Regions from separate parts of the Mesorhizobium sp. M0522 genome, predicted to be linked through region 3. Evidence: predicted binding sites of a transcription regulator. Region 3 holds the regulator's gene; each other region holds the start of a gene.
The links. Region 3 encodes PhoB, which activates phosphate uptake and scavenging genes when phosphate is short. Its sites were predicted from a motif close to TGTCATNNANCTGTCAT; they were not measured.

Region 1 (4,364 bases), 270 kb from region 3:
CCGCCAGCTACCGGATGCGCGACGGCCAGTTTCGCGAACTCTACCGCATGAGCGAGGCCGAGCGCCGCTTCCTGATGCGCACCGATTGGGGTTTTGTCCATCAGAACCCGGCCGACGGGCTGCGCATGACGGTGTCGGCCGGCGCCAATGTCGGCGAGCGGCTGATGGCGGTCGGCGACCGTCACTATGGCAGGATCCGCGCAACGGCGGTCGACTGGTTGTCTCGTGTCGAGATCGACGAAGACCGCATCGACGACGAGCCGCGCGCCTTTTCCGGAGGCATGCGCCAGCGCCTGCAGATCGCCCGCAACCTCGTCACCGGGCCGCGGCTGGTGTTCATGGACGAGCCAACCGGCGGCCTCGACGTCTCGGTGCAGGCGCGCCTGCTCGATCTGTTGCGCGGCCTGGTCACCGATCTCGGCCTGGCCGCCATCGTCGTCACCCACGATCTCGCCGTGGCGCGGCTGTTGTCGCAGCGCATGATGGTGATGAAGGACGGCCGCGTCGTCGAAAGCGGCCTCACCGACCGCGTCCTCGACGATCCGCGCGCGCCTTATACCCAGTTGCTTGTCTCCTCGATTCTGCAGGTGTGACGATGATTGCTCCGGCGTACCCCCCTCCGGCCTTCCGGCCATCTCCCCCTCAAGGGGGGAGATCAGCAGCTTTTATGTCCCGCCCGTTCTGCGACACAGGAGAATGGCGAAACCGAATGCGACAGCCAATCTCCCCCCCTGAGGGGGAGATGGCCGGCAGGCCAGAGGGGGGTGTTGGCCCGCAGACGAATGACGATTGGAGAACCCTCTGATGGCAACCCCGCTCGTTGTCTCCGATGTCGCGAAGAGCTTCACTATGCATCTGCGCGACGGCATCAAACTGCCGGTGGTCGCCGGTGTCTCGTTCGCGATCAGGGCCGGCGAATGCGCCGTGCTCGGCGGCCCGTCCGGCGCCGGCAAGAGCTCGATCCTGAAAATGCTCTACGGAAATTATGCCGCCGATGAAGGCCAGATCATCGTCCAGCACGAGGGCGGGCTCATCGATCTCGCCTCGGCCAGCCCGCGCACCGTGCTTGCCGTGCGCCGGCTTACCATCGGCTATGTCAGCCAGTTCCTGCGCACCGTGCCGCGTGTCTCTGCGCTCGACGTCGTGGCCGAACCGCTGGTCGAGCGCGGCGAGGAGCGCGAGGTCGCGCACGGCAAGGCACGCGCCTTGCTGGCGCGGCTCAACCTGCCGGAGAAGCTCTGGGCGCTGCCGCCGGCGACGTTCTCCGGCGGCGAACAGCAGCGCGTCAACATCGCGCGCGGTTTCATCACCGAGCACCCGATCCTGCTGCTCGACGAGCCGACCGCTTCGCTCGACGCCAGGAACCGCGATGTGGTGATTTCCCTGATCGCCGCCAAGAAGGCAGCGGGCGTCGCTTTGCTCGGCATCTTCCACGATCACGACGTGCGTGAGGCGGTCGCCGACCGCGTCATCGACGTGACCGCCTTCGCCGCCGGGAAAATCGCCGCATGACCAGGAAACTGTCGGAGGCGCCGCTGATGCACGAGACGGCGGAAGTCGAGAACTCGACGCTTGGCCGCTGGACCGAGATCGCCGAGCGCTGCCGGGTTTCCGAAAGCACGCTCGGCGACTATTCCTACGTGATGCAGGACTGCGGCGTCTGGTGCGCAACGATCGGCAAATTCGCCAACATCGCCGCAAGCGTGCGCATCAACGCTACCAACCATCCGACCTGGCGGCCGACGCTGCACCATTTCACCTATCGCGCCTCGGATTATTGGGACGACGCCGAGCACGAGAGCGAATTCTTCGCCAAGCGCCGCGCCAAACGCGTCACCATCGGCCACGACACCTGGCTCGGCCACGGCTCGACCATCCTGCCGGGCGTCACCGTCGGCGATGGCGCGGCGGTCGGTGCCGGTGCGGTGGTGTCGAAGGACGTCGCGCCCTACACCATCGTCGCCGGCGTACCGGCCAAGCCGATCCGCGAACGCTTCGACCGCCGCACCGCGGAGCGCTACCAGGCGCTCGCCTGGTGGGACTGGGACCATGCAAGGCTGCGCGCCGCGCTCGACGATTTTCGGGAATTGTCGGCGGAGGCGTTTCTGGAGAAATATGGCGGCTAAGGGATCGTGAACGGTGAATGGTGAATAGTGAATGGCGGGACGGATAGGTTTCGAGGCTTAGGGAAGCCTCTCTTGCCACCATTCACTATTCACTATTCACTATTCACCATTCACCATTCACCATTCGAGCTTCTCGCGCCGAGTTGATCCCGCCCCGCTCCAGGCTGTGGGCAGTAACAAAACTGACATCGTTCCGACACTGCAGGTTCACGCGGCTGCGCTAGCCAGGGTAAACAGACCTTCAATTGCGATTGGACTGGAGCCTGCACCATGTCAGCTACGCTCGAAATCCGCGGCGTCACCCGCCGGTTCGGCAAGAACACCGCCGTCAGCAATGTTCACATCGCGATTCCGCAAGGCCAGATGGTCGGCATCATTGGCCGCTCCGGCGCCGGCAAATCGACGCTGCTGCGCATGATTAACCGCCTCATCGATCCCAGCCAGGGATCCATCCTGTTCAACGGCGTCGAGGTCTCCGGGTTGCGCGGCTCGCCGCTCCGGCGATGGCAGCGCGACTGCGCCATGATCTTCCAGCAGTTCAATCTCGTGCCGCGCCTCGATGTGCTGACCAATGTGCTGCTCGGCCGGCTCAACCACCGCTCGACGCTGTCCAACCTGTTTGGCATGTTCTCCCGCGGTGAATGCGCCGAGGCGGTTGCAGCCCTCGAGCGCCTCGACATCGCCCGCACCGCCCTGCAGCCGGCCGGCACGCTTTCCGGCGGCCAGCAGCAGCGCGTTGCGATTGCGCGCGCCATGATGCAGCAGCCGAAGGTGTTGCTGGCGGATGAGCCGATTGCCTCGCTCGATCCGCTCAACGCCAAGGTGGTGATGGATTCGCTGCAGGACATCAATTTGCGCGAGGGCATCACCGTCATCACAAATCTGCATACGCTGGATACGGCCCGCACCTACTGCAACCGCATCATCGGCATGGCCGCCGGCAAGGTCGTCTTCGACGGCCCGCCCGAAGCCCTCAACCGCGAGGCCGTGCGCATGGTCTACGGCGCCGACAGCAATGGCGGCGAAATCTCCGAGGCCATCACCTCCACCAGTGTCGCCATCAAACAGAAAATCGCTGCATCCGCCGGACCGCTCGAGCCCGCATTCCCGGGATATTGAGAACGGCCTGATCGCCCGCCCGCGTCAAAGGCACCTGTCAAAAAATTCGTACGCTACCGGCGCGAGGCCGGGACCAACAGGAGAGAGATAATGTTCAGGAAGATGGTTTTTGGCGCCGTTTCATTGCTCGCTATCGCGGCAAGCGCCGCTCACGCCCAGGATATCAAGGAATTCCGCATCGGCATCCTTGGCGGTGAAAACGAAGCGGACCGGCTGCGCAACTTTCAGTGCCTCGCCGATCACCTGAAGTCCGAATTCGGCTTCGAGAAGGTCTCGCTGTTCCCGGCCGCCGACTATGACGGCGTTATCCAGGGCCTGCTCGGCGGCACGCTCGATTTCGCAGAGCTTGGCGCGTCGGGCTATGCCAGCGTCTACCTCAAGGATCCGAACGCCGTGACCCCGATCCTCACCACCCAGCAGACCGACGGCGCGACCGGCTATTATTCGATCGGCCTTGCGCTGAAGTCGTCCGGCATCACCGACATCAAGTCGGCCAAGGGCAAGAAGCTCGGCTATGCCGACCCGGATTCGACCTCCGGCTACCTGATCCCGCTGACCCAGATCCCGAAGGACACCGGCGCTTCGAACGAAACCTTCTTCGCCTCGACCCAGTTCAATGGCGGCCACGAGAACAACCTTCTCGCGGTTCGCGACGGCAAGGTCGATGTTGCGGTTGACGATTCCTCGGGCATCGGCGACTTCAAGAACGGCTACACCTCCGGCACCTTCCACAAGGAAGTCGCCAAGGGCGCCGTGGACCCCAATGATTTCGTCGAAGTCTGGCGCTCCGGCTTGATCCCGAACGGCCCGCTGGTCGTGCGCACCGCACTCGGCGGCGATATGAGCGCCAAGCTCGCCAACTTCTTCACCAGCCTGCCGGCCAAGGACAAGCCTTGCTTCGAGGCCATCGAAGGCGGCGATTTCACCGGCTACGTTCCGGTGAAGCCGGACTTCTACAGCGTCATCGTCGAAGCCCGCAAAGCCGCGATCGGCGGCTGACGACAATTGCGGAAAGGGCGGCGTCCATTAGAGCGACGTGCGTCCACTTGGACGCACAAAGTACGCTCTAACACTTAGATGCCGCATCGTGCTTTCCGAAAGTCAACTTTCGGGCCGATG
Region 2 (4,364 bases), on a different contig from region 3:
GGTAAGCCGGGGGGCTCATGTCCGATATTCCGTTGTTTTTTGAGCGCCTGAACCGGCGCGCCTTTCTTGGTGCATCCGCTCTGGGCGCGGCCTCCGTGGCTCTTTCGTCGTGCACCACGACGGACGTGGCGGCGCCGCCGGTGCCCGCGGCACCAAGCGATCCGGCTCTCGGCGATGCCGCAAGCATGTATGCCGCGCGCATCGACGAGGGCTATCAACTGCCGGCAATTCCGGTAGCCAAGGTCGATCCGAAATTCGTGCGTCAAATCGTGGCCGACCCGACTGGAGAAAAACCCGGCACGATCGTCGTCGATACTTCCGAGCACTTCCTCTATCTGGTGCGCGACGGCGGCAAGGCAATTCGCTATGGCGTCAGCCTCGGCAAGGCCGGTTTCGGATGGACCGGCAGCGCCGTGGTTCAGGCGAGAAAGAAGTGGCCGGTCTGGACGCCGCCGCCGGAAATGATCCAACGCCGGCCGGAACTGGCGAAATACAAGGACGGCATGCCGCCCGGCCCGCAGAGCCCGCTTGGTGCCCGCGCGCTGTATTTCTTCCGTGACGGCAAGGACACGATGTACAGGCTGCACGGCACGCCGGAGTGGGATTCCATCGGGAAGAACGCTTCCTCCGGCTGTGTGCGCTTCATGAATCAGGACATTATCGACCTCTACAGCCGCGTCGATGGCGTCGTGCCGGTCTTCGTGCGCCCGAACCTGTCGGCCGCCGGGAAGATCGCCGCCGTGTCAAACAGGACGGCCGAGCCGATCGATGCAGGCGTGCCAAGGGACGCGGAGATGTTGAGGTAAGTGCCTTCGACTGGATCGTCAGTCGCAGGTTTTGCGATGCTTAGGACACCGTCTTTTCGCGGGCGAGCCGCAACTGAAGGGGCACGACCGTTCAATCGCGCCAGCTCAGGCGGACGCGTTCGGCGCCTCCGCCTGTATGGCTGCCGCTACTTCCCGGTGAGGCCTGGGAGCGTGACCTGATAGACCAGGAACATGGTGTCGACATCGGCGCCATCCTCGGCCTTGTAGGCCGCGCCGACCTGGAAGCCGTCCTGCGTGAGGAAGTCATTGTCATTGGCGACGAACAGGAAATAGTCGTCGGGCAGCTTTGGATCGAGGACGCTCACCACCGACATCGCCTCCCATTTCTCCGAAAGGTTGTTGCGGTCGTTGGGCGCGCCATTGTGCAACCCGAAGCGGCCGAGCTCGCTCTTGTCGTTGATGTCGATGAACGGCGTCAGCTTGGCCGGCGTCACCGATGGATCGAGCTCACCCTTGGGCGCCAGCGGCTTGTCCTTGTCGAACTCTGTGCCGGCGATGTCGGTTGCCGCCGACACATCGAGGACGCTGATCTCGCGATGGAGCGAGGTGTCGCCCTTCAGCCCCTGGCCGTTGCCGCTGTCGCGCGCCAGCATCAGGAAGGTCTTGTCCGACAGCGCCACGATTTCACTCTGCGCGGCGATCTTGGTTTTGCCCTTGGCATCGGTGAACACCGGCAGCGGCACGACATATTCATGCGCGAGCTTGAGCTGGCCGGGATCCGAGGCATCGTAGACCAGCACGCGCGTGTTCTGGCGCGTCGAGGCGGAATCGCCGCCATCCTGCCTTGGGGCCGACTGCAGCACGGCAATCAGGAACTTCCCGTCCGGCGTCAGCGCCATGCCTTCGAGGCCCTGGTTGTTCTGACGGCCGGTTTCGGGATCCTTCGGATCTGGGTCTGCCGCGCCAGGTCCCGGATTGTTGGAAGCAAAGTTTGGCGTCCCGTGACGCATCGGGACAAGCGCCGCCGGCGGCTGCGTTGCCGACATCAGACGCCCATCGGCGGAGAAGCGGTAGATGTTCGGACCGTATTCGTCCGAGATGAACATCGTGCCGTCGGGCAGCCGTGCGATCGCTTCGTTATCGAGCGCGAGCTTGCCGTTGGCTTCGGGCAGGATCGGCATGTCGTCGGTCGCGGCACGCACGCCGTTGAGCGGATCGAGCCCGGTTGCGTCGGCGCCCTTGTCGTCGGTCAAAAGCATGGTGTCGGCAAGCGTCGCCCTGAGGCCCGACTGTTCCTGGCCGGCGGCTGGCACTGCACCCGGCGTGATCGGAGCGAACTCGATGGCAATCGTGTTGAGGCGCGGCCGGTAGTCGGTAGTACCGACGACATTGTAGCCGCGATCCGGCAACAGCCACAACGAGCCCTTGTAGCCGTCGGCGCCATGCGTCCAGCCGGCAGCATCGATCGACATGCCTGAGCCGGAGCCAAACGTCTCGCCGAACTTGTCCTTCTGGCTGGCCGGGATGCGGCCGACGCCGACCAGGCCCTTGTTGACGAAGCTGACGCCGCCGACGGTCGCGGAGTTTTCTGCCAGGGCCGGAGTCAAGGCGGTGAACATCGCCAGCGCGACAGCGAGGGACGCGGTTCGGTGCAGGTTTTTCATGGATATCCTCTTTGAGACAAAGCTGCCGGGGCCCGAAAAAGCGCCGCGTCGCATCGAGGATGCCGCGAAAGCCTTCGGAGAAGCGATCTAGGACGCGAACATGATACTTGCGTGACAGTGCCGCGCTTGCTTTGACCCTTGTGGTCGCAACTGGCCTGGACATGCGAATCCGTCGCCGCCGAGAGTGCAATTAACAACTTTACAAATTATCGTTCTTATGTGAAGTTATGACGATGAAAGGCCACCGATGACAGTCTGTCGTTTCGCCACCCGCCTCAATTCCTTTGCCTCGCGGCCACAGGCCGAGTGGCCCGATCTTGTCGGCAAACCGTCCATGCTGCAAATGGCGGCACGTGCGGCGAAGGTTGCGGAGTTGACCGATCTCGACCTCAACTTTCCCGACCATGTCGATGAAAAGCCTGCGGAAATGGCGCGCAAACTCCGCGATCTCGGGCTTTCCATCAATGGTTTCGCCATGCGCTACTACTCCAACCCGGCCTTCAAGCTCGGCGCCTTCACCAATCCGGATCCGGCCGTTCGCCGCGAGGCCATCGACATGACCAAGGCCGGGATCGACGCCGCGCGCGAGGCTGGCGCCAGCCTGATGACGCTGTGGCTCGGGCAGGATGGCTTCGATTATGCTTTCCAGGCCGATTATGCGACGCTCTGGCAACACGAAATCGATGGAATTCGTGAAGTTGCGGCGCATGACCCCGATTGCCAGATCAGCCTTGAATACAAACCCAACGAGCCGCGCTCCTACAGCCTGATGCCCGATGCGGCGACGACGTTGCTGGCGATCCGCGAGATCGGCCTGCCCAATCTCGGCGTGACGCTCGATTTCGCCCATGTGCTCTACGCCGACGAGCAGCCGGCTTTCGCCGCTGCGCTCGTGGCACGGCACAGCAAGCTGCTCGGCGTGCACCTCAACGATGGCTATGCCAAGCGCGACGACGGCTTGATGGTCGGGGCCGTGCATACGCTGCAGACGATCGAGCTGCTGCGCCAGATCCGCCGCAACGGCTACGCCGGCGCCATCTACTTCGACACGTTTCCCGATATGACCGGGCTCGACCCGGTCCACGAATGCGAAGTCAACATCGCGACTGTCAAGCGCATGCTGCGCGTCGTCGATCGGCTGGACGGGGACAACCGCATGTTAGCCGCCGTCGACCGTCAGGACGCGATCGCGTCGCAAGCCATTATCCAGGAAGCCATGCTCGGCCCGGACAGCTGAGGCCCGGCCGCATATTCCGTTCAACAAGGGAGGAAGGACCATGAAATTTCTGCTTGCCACCGCTACCGCTGGCCTGATGGCGCTGTCCATCGGCTCGGTGTTTTCCGCAGACCTCGCGCCGCTCAATTCCGACACCGAGAAGGATCGCATCGACTGGTCGCAGCTCGAGGCCAAGTTCGGGGCCTTCCCCAAGCTGCCCGAGGGTACCAAGGCGGGTGCGGTCTCCAAGACGCTGACCAATGAATACTGGCGCTCGCTGGGAGAGGGCTACAAGTCGTTCGGCGACCGCACCGGCGTGCCCGTCGTCTACCAGGCGGCGCAGAGCGAGGGCGACCAGCTCGGCCAGCTCACCATCGCCGAAGGCCTGGTCACGCAAGGCTACAACGTGCTGCTCGTTTCGCCGCAGACCGACTCCAACCTGCAGCCGATCATGGAACAGGCCAAGGCAGCCAATGTGCCGGTGGTCAACGTCAACGACGCGGTCATCCCGCAGGCCGAGCACTATGTCGGCAATGTCCAGCGCGACAACGGCGTGCGCGTCGCCAAATGGTTCATCAAGAACCGGCCGGATGGCGGCAAGGTCGCCATCGTCGAAGGCCAGGCCGGCGTCTACGCCGCCGTCCAGCGCACCGACGGCTTCAAGACCACCATCACCGAAGCCGGCAAGTTCGACGTCGTCGCCAGCGTCCCCGGTAA
Region 3 (4,364 bases):
GTCGCTGAATTTCCTGTCGGCCGCCATTATCGACTATACGGGACAGGTGGTCGCCGAGGAACAGCGCCGGCTGGACACGCTGACCATGCCGCGCGACGAGCTGATCCGTGAATGCATGGCCATCGTCCGGCGCCGGCTGCAGGATCCAGACCTTGACGTCCGCAGTGTCGCCCGCATCGCCCTGGCGATTCAGGGCATTACCGACTCCCCTGCACGCGCCATGCTGTGGTCGCCGATCACGCCGCAGACCGACATCGCCTTTGCCGACATGCTGGAGGACGAATTCGGCATCCCGGCAACGGTGGAGAACGACTGCAACATGATGGCGGTGGCTTTGCGCTGGCGCAATCCGGATCGCTATCGCGACGACTTCATCGCCATCCTGCTTTCGCATGGCATCGGCATGGGGCTGGTGCTGAAGGGCGAACTGTTCACCGGGACGCATTCCTCGGGTGGCGAATTTGGCCACATGATCCATCGTCCGGGCGGCGCGCTCTGCCGTTGCGGGCGGCGCGGCTGCATCGAGGCCTATGCCGGCAACTACGCCATCTGGCGCAACGCCAGGCAGATGAGCGAAGAAAGCGAACCGATCGCCGACGTCAGCGACGCCGACATGCGAGCACTGGCGGCCCGGGCGCGCGAGAAAGATGGGCCGGAACGCGAGGCCTACCGCAAGGCCGGCGAAGCGCTGGGTTTCGGTCTCGGCTCGCTGTTCGCGCTGATCGATCCGGCACCGGTCGCGATGGTCGGCGCCAGTGCCGCCGCCTTCGATCTGATCGAGCCGGCCTTGCGGAAGGCAATCGCCCAGACCGCCGGCGGCCAGCATTCGGGCTCGATCTCCTTCGATACAGAGCCGAACGAATTGCCGCTGATCCGCGAAGGCTGCGCGATGCGGGCGCTAAGCTTCGTCGACCAGGAGATTTTCGCGCCGGGCGCGCAAATGAGGCCCAGCGTCAGAAAGAACGTAGCCTGACCAGGCGGGTCAATCTTCCCTGATCGCATAGCCGGCACCGCGGATGGTGCGGATGACATCCGGCATCCGGCCGTTGTTGACGGCTTTGCGCAGCCGCCCGACATGCACGTCGACGGTGCGTTCGTCGATGTAGATTGTCTCGCCCCAGACATTATCGAGTAACTGGCTGCGCGAGAAGACACGGCCCGGATGCCGCATCATGAACTCGAGCAGCCGGAATTCGGTCGGCCCGAGCCTGATTTCGCTCTTCTTGCGATAGACCCTGTGCGATTCGCGATCGAGCACGATGTCGCCGACCTTCAGCACGCTGGACAGCACTTCCGGCTTGGCGCGCCGCAGCAGCGCCTTGACCCTGGCCATGAATTCCGGTGTCGAAAACGGTTTGACCAGATAGTCGTCGGCGCCGGTCGAAAGCCCGCGCACCCGGTCGCTCTCCTCGCCGCGCGCGGTCAGCATGATGATCGGCAGCCGCTCGGTTTCGGGGCGCACCCGCAACCGACGACAGAGCTCGATGCCGGAAACCGCTGGTATCATCCAGTCGAGCACCAAAAGGTCGGGCACATTCTCCTGCAAACGGATCTCGGCTTCGTCGCCGCGTGTCACCACCTCGACCTGGTAGCCTTCGGATTCGAGATTGTAGCGGAGCAGCACACCCAACGGCTCCTCGTCCTCCACCACCATTATGCGTGGTGCGATCATCGGCTGGGCACCCCCATCATGTCACCGGTGCGGACATTGTCGTTTCGTCCTGCTTCGGACGATTGACCGGCAATTGCTCGCCGGTCAGCACATAATACGCATTTTCGGCGATGTTGGTGACATGGTCGCCGATCCGCTCCAGATTCTTGGCGCAGAACAGCAGGTGCGTGCAAGCGGTGATGTTGCGCGGATCTTCCATCATGTAGGTCAAGAGCTCGCGGAACACGGACGTGTATTTGACGTCGATGCGCTCGTCGGCGGCACGCAGCTTGGCCAACGCGGCCGCATCGCCTGCAGCATATTCCTCGATGACACCCTGCACCTGGATGAGAACCAGCTGCGCCATCGCGTCGATGGAATGCGACAGGTCCCGCGGCGTGGCGCTGAGGCCGACCGCACTCACGCGCTTGGCGATATTCTTGGCAAGGTCGCCGATGCGTTCGAGGTCGCCCGCCATGCGGATCGCTCCGACCACATGGCGAAGATCGTGGGCCATCGGCTGGCGTTTGGCGATCAGGGTGATGGCGCGGTCGTCCAGTTCGCGTTGACGCGCATCCATGATGGCGTCGTCGGAAACGACGCGTTGCGCCAGCACGTTGTCGGAATTCAACAGGGCCTTGGTCGCCCCGCCGACCATCGAACCGGCGAGGTCGGCCATGTCGCGGATCAGCTTGCTGATCTGCTCGAGATCCTCGTCGAAAGAAGCGACTGTGTGTTCGCCCATGGTCCTGTCCTCATATGCATGATCGGAACGGCTCAGCCGAAGCGGCCAGTGATGTAGTCCTGCGTGCGCTTCTCGCGGGGCGACGTGAAGATCTTCTCGGTCCGGTCGAACTCGACCAGTTCACCCAGATACATGAAGGCGGTCTGGCGCGACACGCGCGCCGCCTGCTGCATGTTGTGGGTGACGATGACGATCGTGTAGTCGGCTTGCAATTCGTCGATCAGTTCCTCGATCTTGGCAGTCGACAGCGGGTCGAGGGCCGAAGCCGGTTCGTCGAGCAGAATGACTTCCGGCTTCACGGCCACGGTGCGGGCGATACAGAGCCGCTGCTGCTGGCCGCCGGACAGGCTCAAGCCGCTGGCGTTGAGCTTGTCCTTGACCTCGCTCCACAGCGCGGCGCGCTTCAACGCCTGTTCGACGCGGCCGTCCATCTCGGACTTGCCGAGGTTCTCGTAGAGCCTGACGCCGAAGGCGATGTTCTCGTAGATCGACATCGGGAACGGCGTCGGCTTCTGGAACACCATGCCGATCTTGGTCCTGAGGAGGTTGAGATCCTGCGACCGGTCGAGAATGTTCTTGCCGTCGAGCAGCACCTGGCCCTCGGCCGTCTGTTTTGGGTAGAGCTCATAGATGCGGTTGAACACACGCAGCAGCGTCGATTTCCCGCAGCCCGAAGGGCCGATGAAGGCCGTGACACTGCGCTCAGGCAGCGACAGGCTGATGTCCTTCAGCGCCTTGCTCTGGCCGTAGTAGAAGTTGAGATTCTTGACCTCGATCTTCGTCTTCTCGGCGACCGTTTCGGCCATCGTCATGTCTGGGGACAACATCTGTGTCATCTGTCCTCTCTGCGTCCGGTAAGGCTGCGGGCGAGGATGCTCAAGCCCAGAACCGTCAGGGTGATTATGAGTGCGCCGGTCCACGCCAGTTGCTGCCATTCCTCGTAAGGGCTGAGAGCGAACTGGAAGATGGTCACCGGCAGGCTGGCCATCGGCGCGTTGATATTGCTGCTCCAGAACTGGTTGTTGAGCGCGGTGAAGAGCAGCGGCGCCGTCTCGCCGGAAATGCGTGCTATCGCCAGCAATATGCCGGTGACGATGCCGGACAATGCGGCGCGGTAGGCGACCGAACGGATCACCACCCAGCGTGGCGCGCCGATCGCGGCACCGGCTTCACGCAACGCGTTCGGCACCAGGTTGAGCATGTCTTCAGTGGTGCGCACGACCACCGGAATGACCAGGATGGCAAGCGCAACGGCGCCGGCAATGGCCGAGAAATGTCCCATTGGCCGCACCATCAGCTCATAGACAAACAAGCCGATGATGATCGACGGCGCCGACAACAGGATGTCGTTGATGAAGCGGACGACGGTGGTGATGCGCGAAAAGCGTCCATACTCGGCCATGTAGGTTCCCGCCAGCACGCCGATCGGCGTGCCGACGACAACGGCGATGATCGTCATCAGCAGGCTGCCCGCGATGGCATTGAGCAGGCCGCCGGCCTCGCCCGGTGGTGGCGTCATCTCGGTGAAGACGGCGAGCGAAAGCCCGGCTGTGCCCTTATAGACCAGTGCGCCGAGAATGAGCGCCAGCCAGGCAAGCCCGATGCCGGCGGCGACGACGCAAAGCGCCATCATCACCGAATTCCTGGCTTTGCGGCGGCTGTGGAGCGATGAGGATGTCGACATCGGTCAGGCTCCCGTACGGGCGTCGATCCGCATCAGCATATAGCGGGCGGCGGCAAGGATCAGGAAGGTGATGGCGAAGAGGATCAGGCCGAGCGCCACCAGCGAGGAGGTGTAGAGGTCGCCGTCGGCCTCGGTGAATTCATTGGCGATGGTCGCCGAGATCGTCGTGCCCGGTGCGAACAGGGAGGCACTGATGCGATGCGCGTTGCCGATGACGAAGGTCACTGCCATGGTTTCGCCGAGTGCCCGGCCGAGGCCAAGCATGACGCCGCCCATGATGCCGA

Region 1: the regulator PhoB is predicted to act here: its motif matches at 2,299-2,315, upstream of phnC (phosphonate ABC transporter ATP-binding protein).
Region 2: the regulator PhoB is predicted to act here: its motif matches at 2,532-2,548, upstream of NKI58_RS17470 (esterase-like activity of phytase family protein).

What each region holds. Positions count from the first base shown of each region.
Region 1 covers NZ_JAMYQW010000001.1:20,869-25,232, forward strand. The annotation lists gene phnK (phosphonate C-P lyase system protein PhnK) at 1-593, shown strand, start outside; gene phnL (phosphonate C-P lyase system protein PhnL) at 805-1,512, shown strand; gene NKI58_RS00115 (DapH/DapD/GlmU-related protein) at 1,509-2,126, shown strand; gene phnC (phosphonate ABC transporter ATP-binding protein) at 2,397-3,245, shown strand; gene phnD (phosphonate ABC transporter substrate-binding protein) at 3,336-4,244, shown strand.
Region 2 covers NZ_JAMYQW010000014.1:137,861-142,224, reverse strand. The annotation lists gene NKI58_RS17475 (L,D-transpeptidase) at 18-806, shown strand; gene NKI58_RS17470 (esterase-like activity of phytase family protein) at 953-2,431, opposite strand; gene NKI58_RS17465 (sugar phosphate isomerase/epimerase family protein) at 2,679-3,668, shown strand; gene NKI58_RS17460 (sugar ABC transporter substrate-binding protein) at 3,709-4,364, shown strand, end outside.
Region 3 covers NZ_JAMYQW010000001.1:294,894-299,257, forward strand. The annotation lists gene NKI58_RS01475 (ROK family protein) at 1-973, shown strand, start outside; gene phoB (phosphate regulon transcriptional regulator PhoB) at 983-1,672, opposite strand; gene phoU (phosphate signaling complex protein PhoU) at 1,689-2,396, opposite strand; gene pstB (phosphate ABC transporter ATP-binding protein PstB) at 2,429-3,232, opposite strand; gene pstA (phosphate ABC transporter permease PstA) at 3,229-4,080, opposite strand; gene pstC (phosphate ABC transporter permease subunit PstC) at 4,084-4,364, opposite strand, start outside.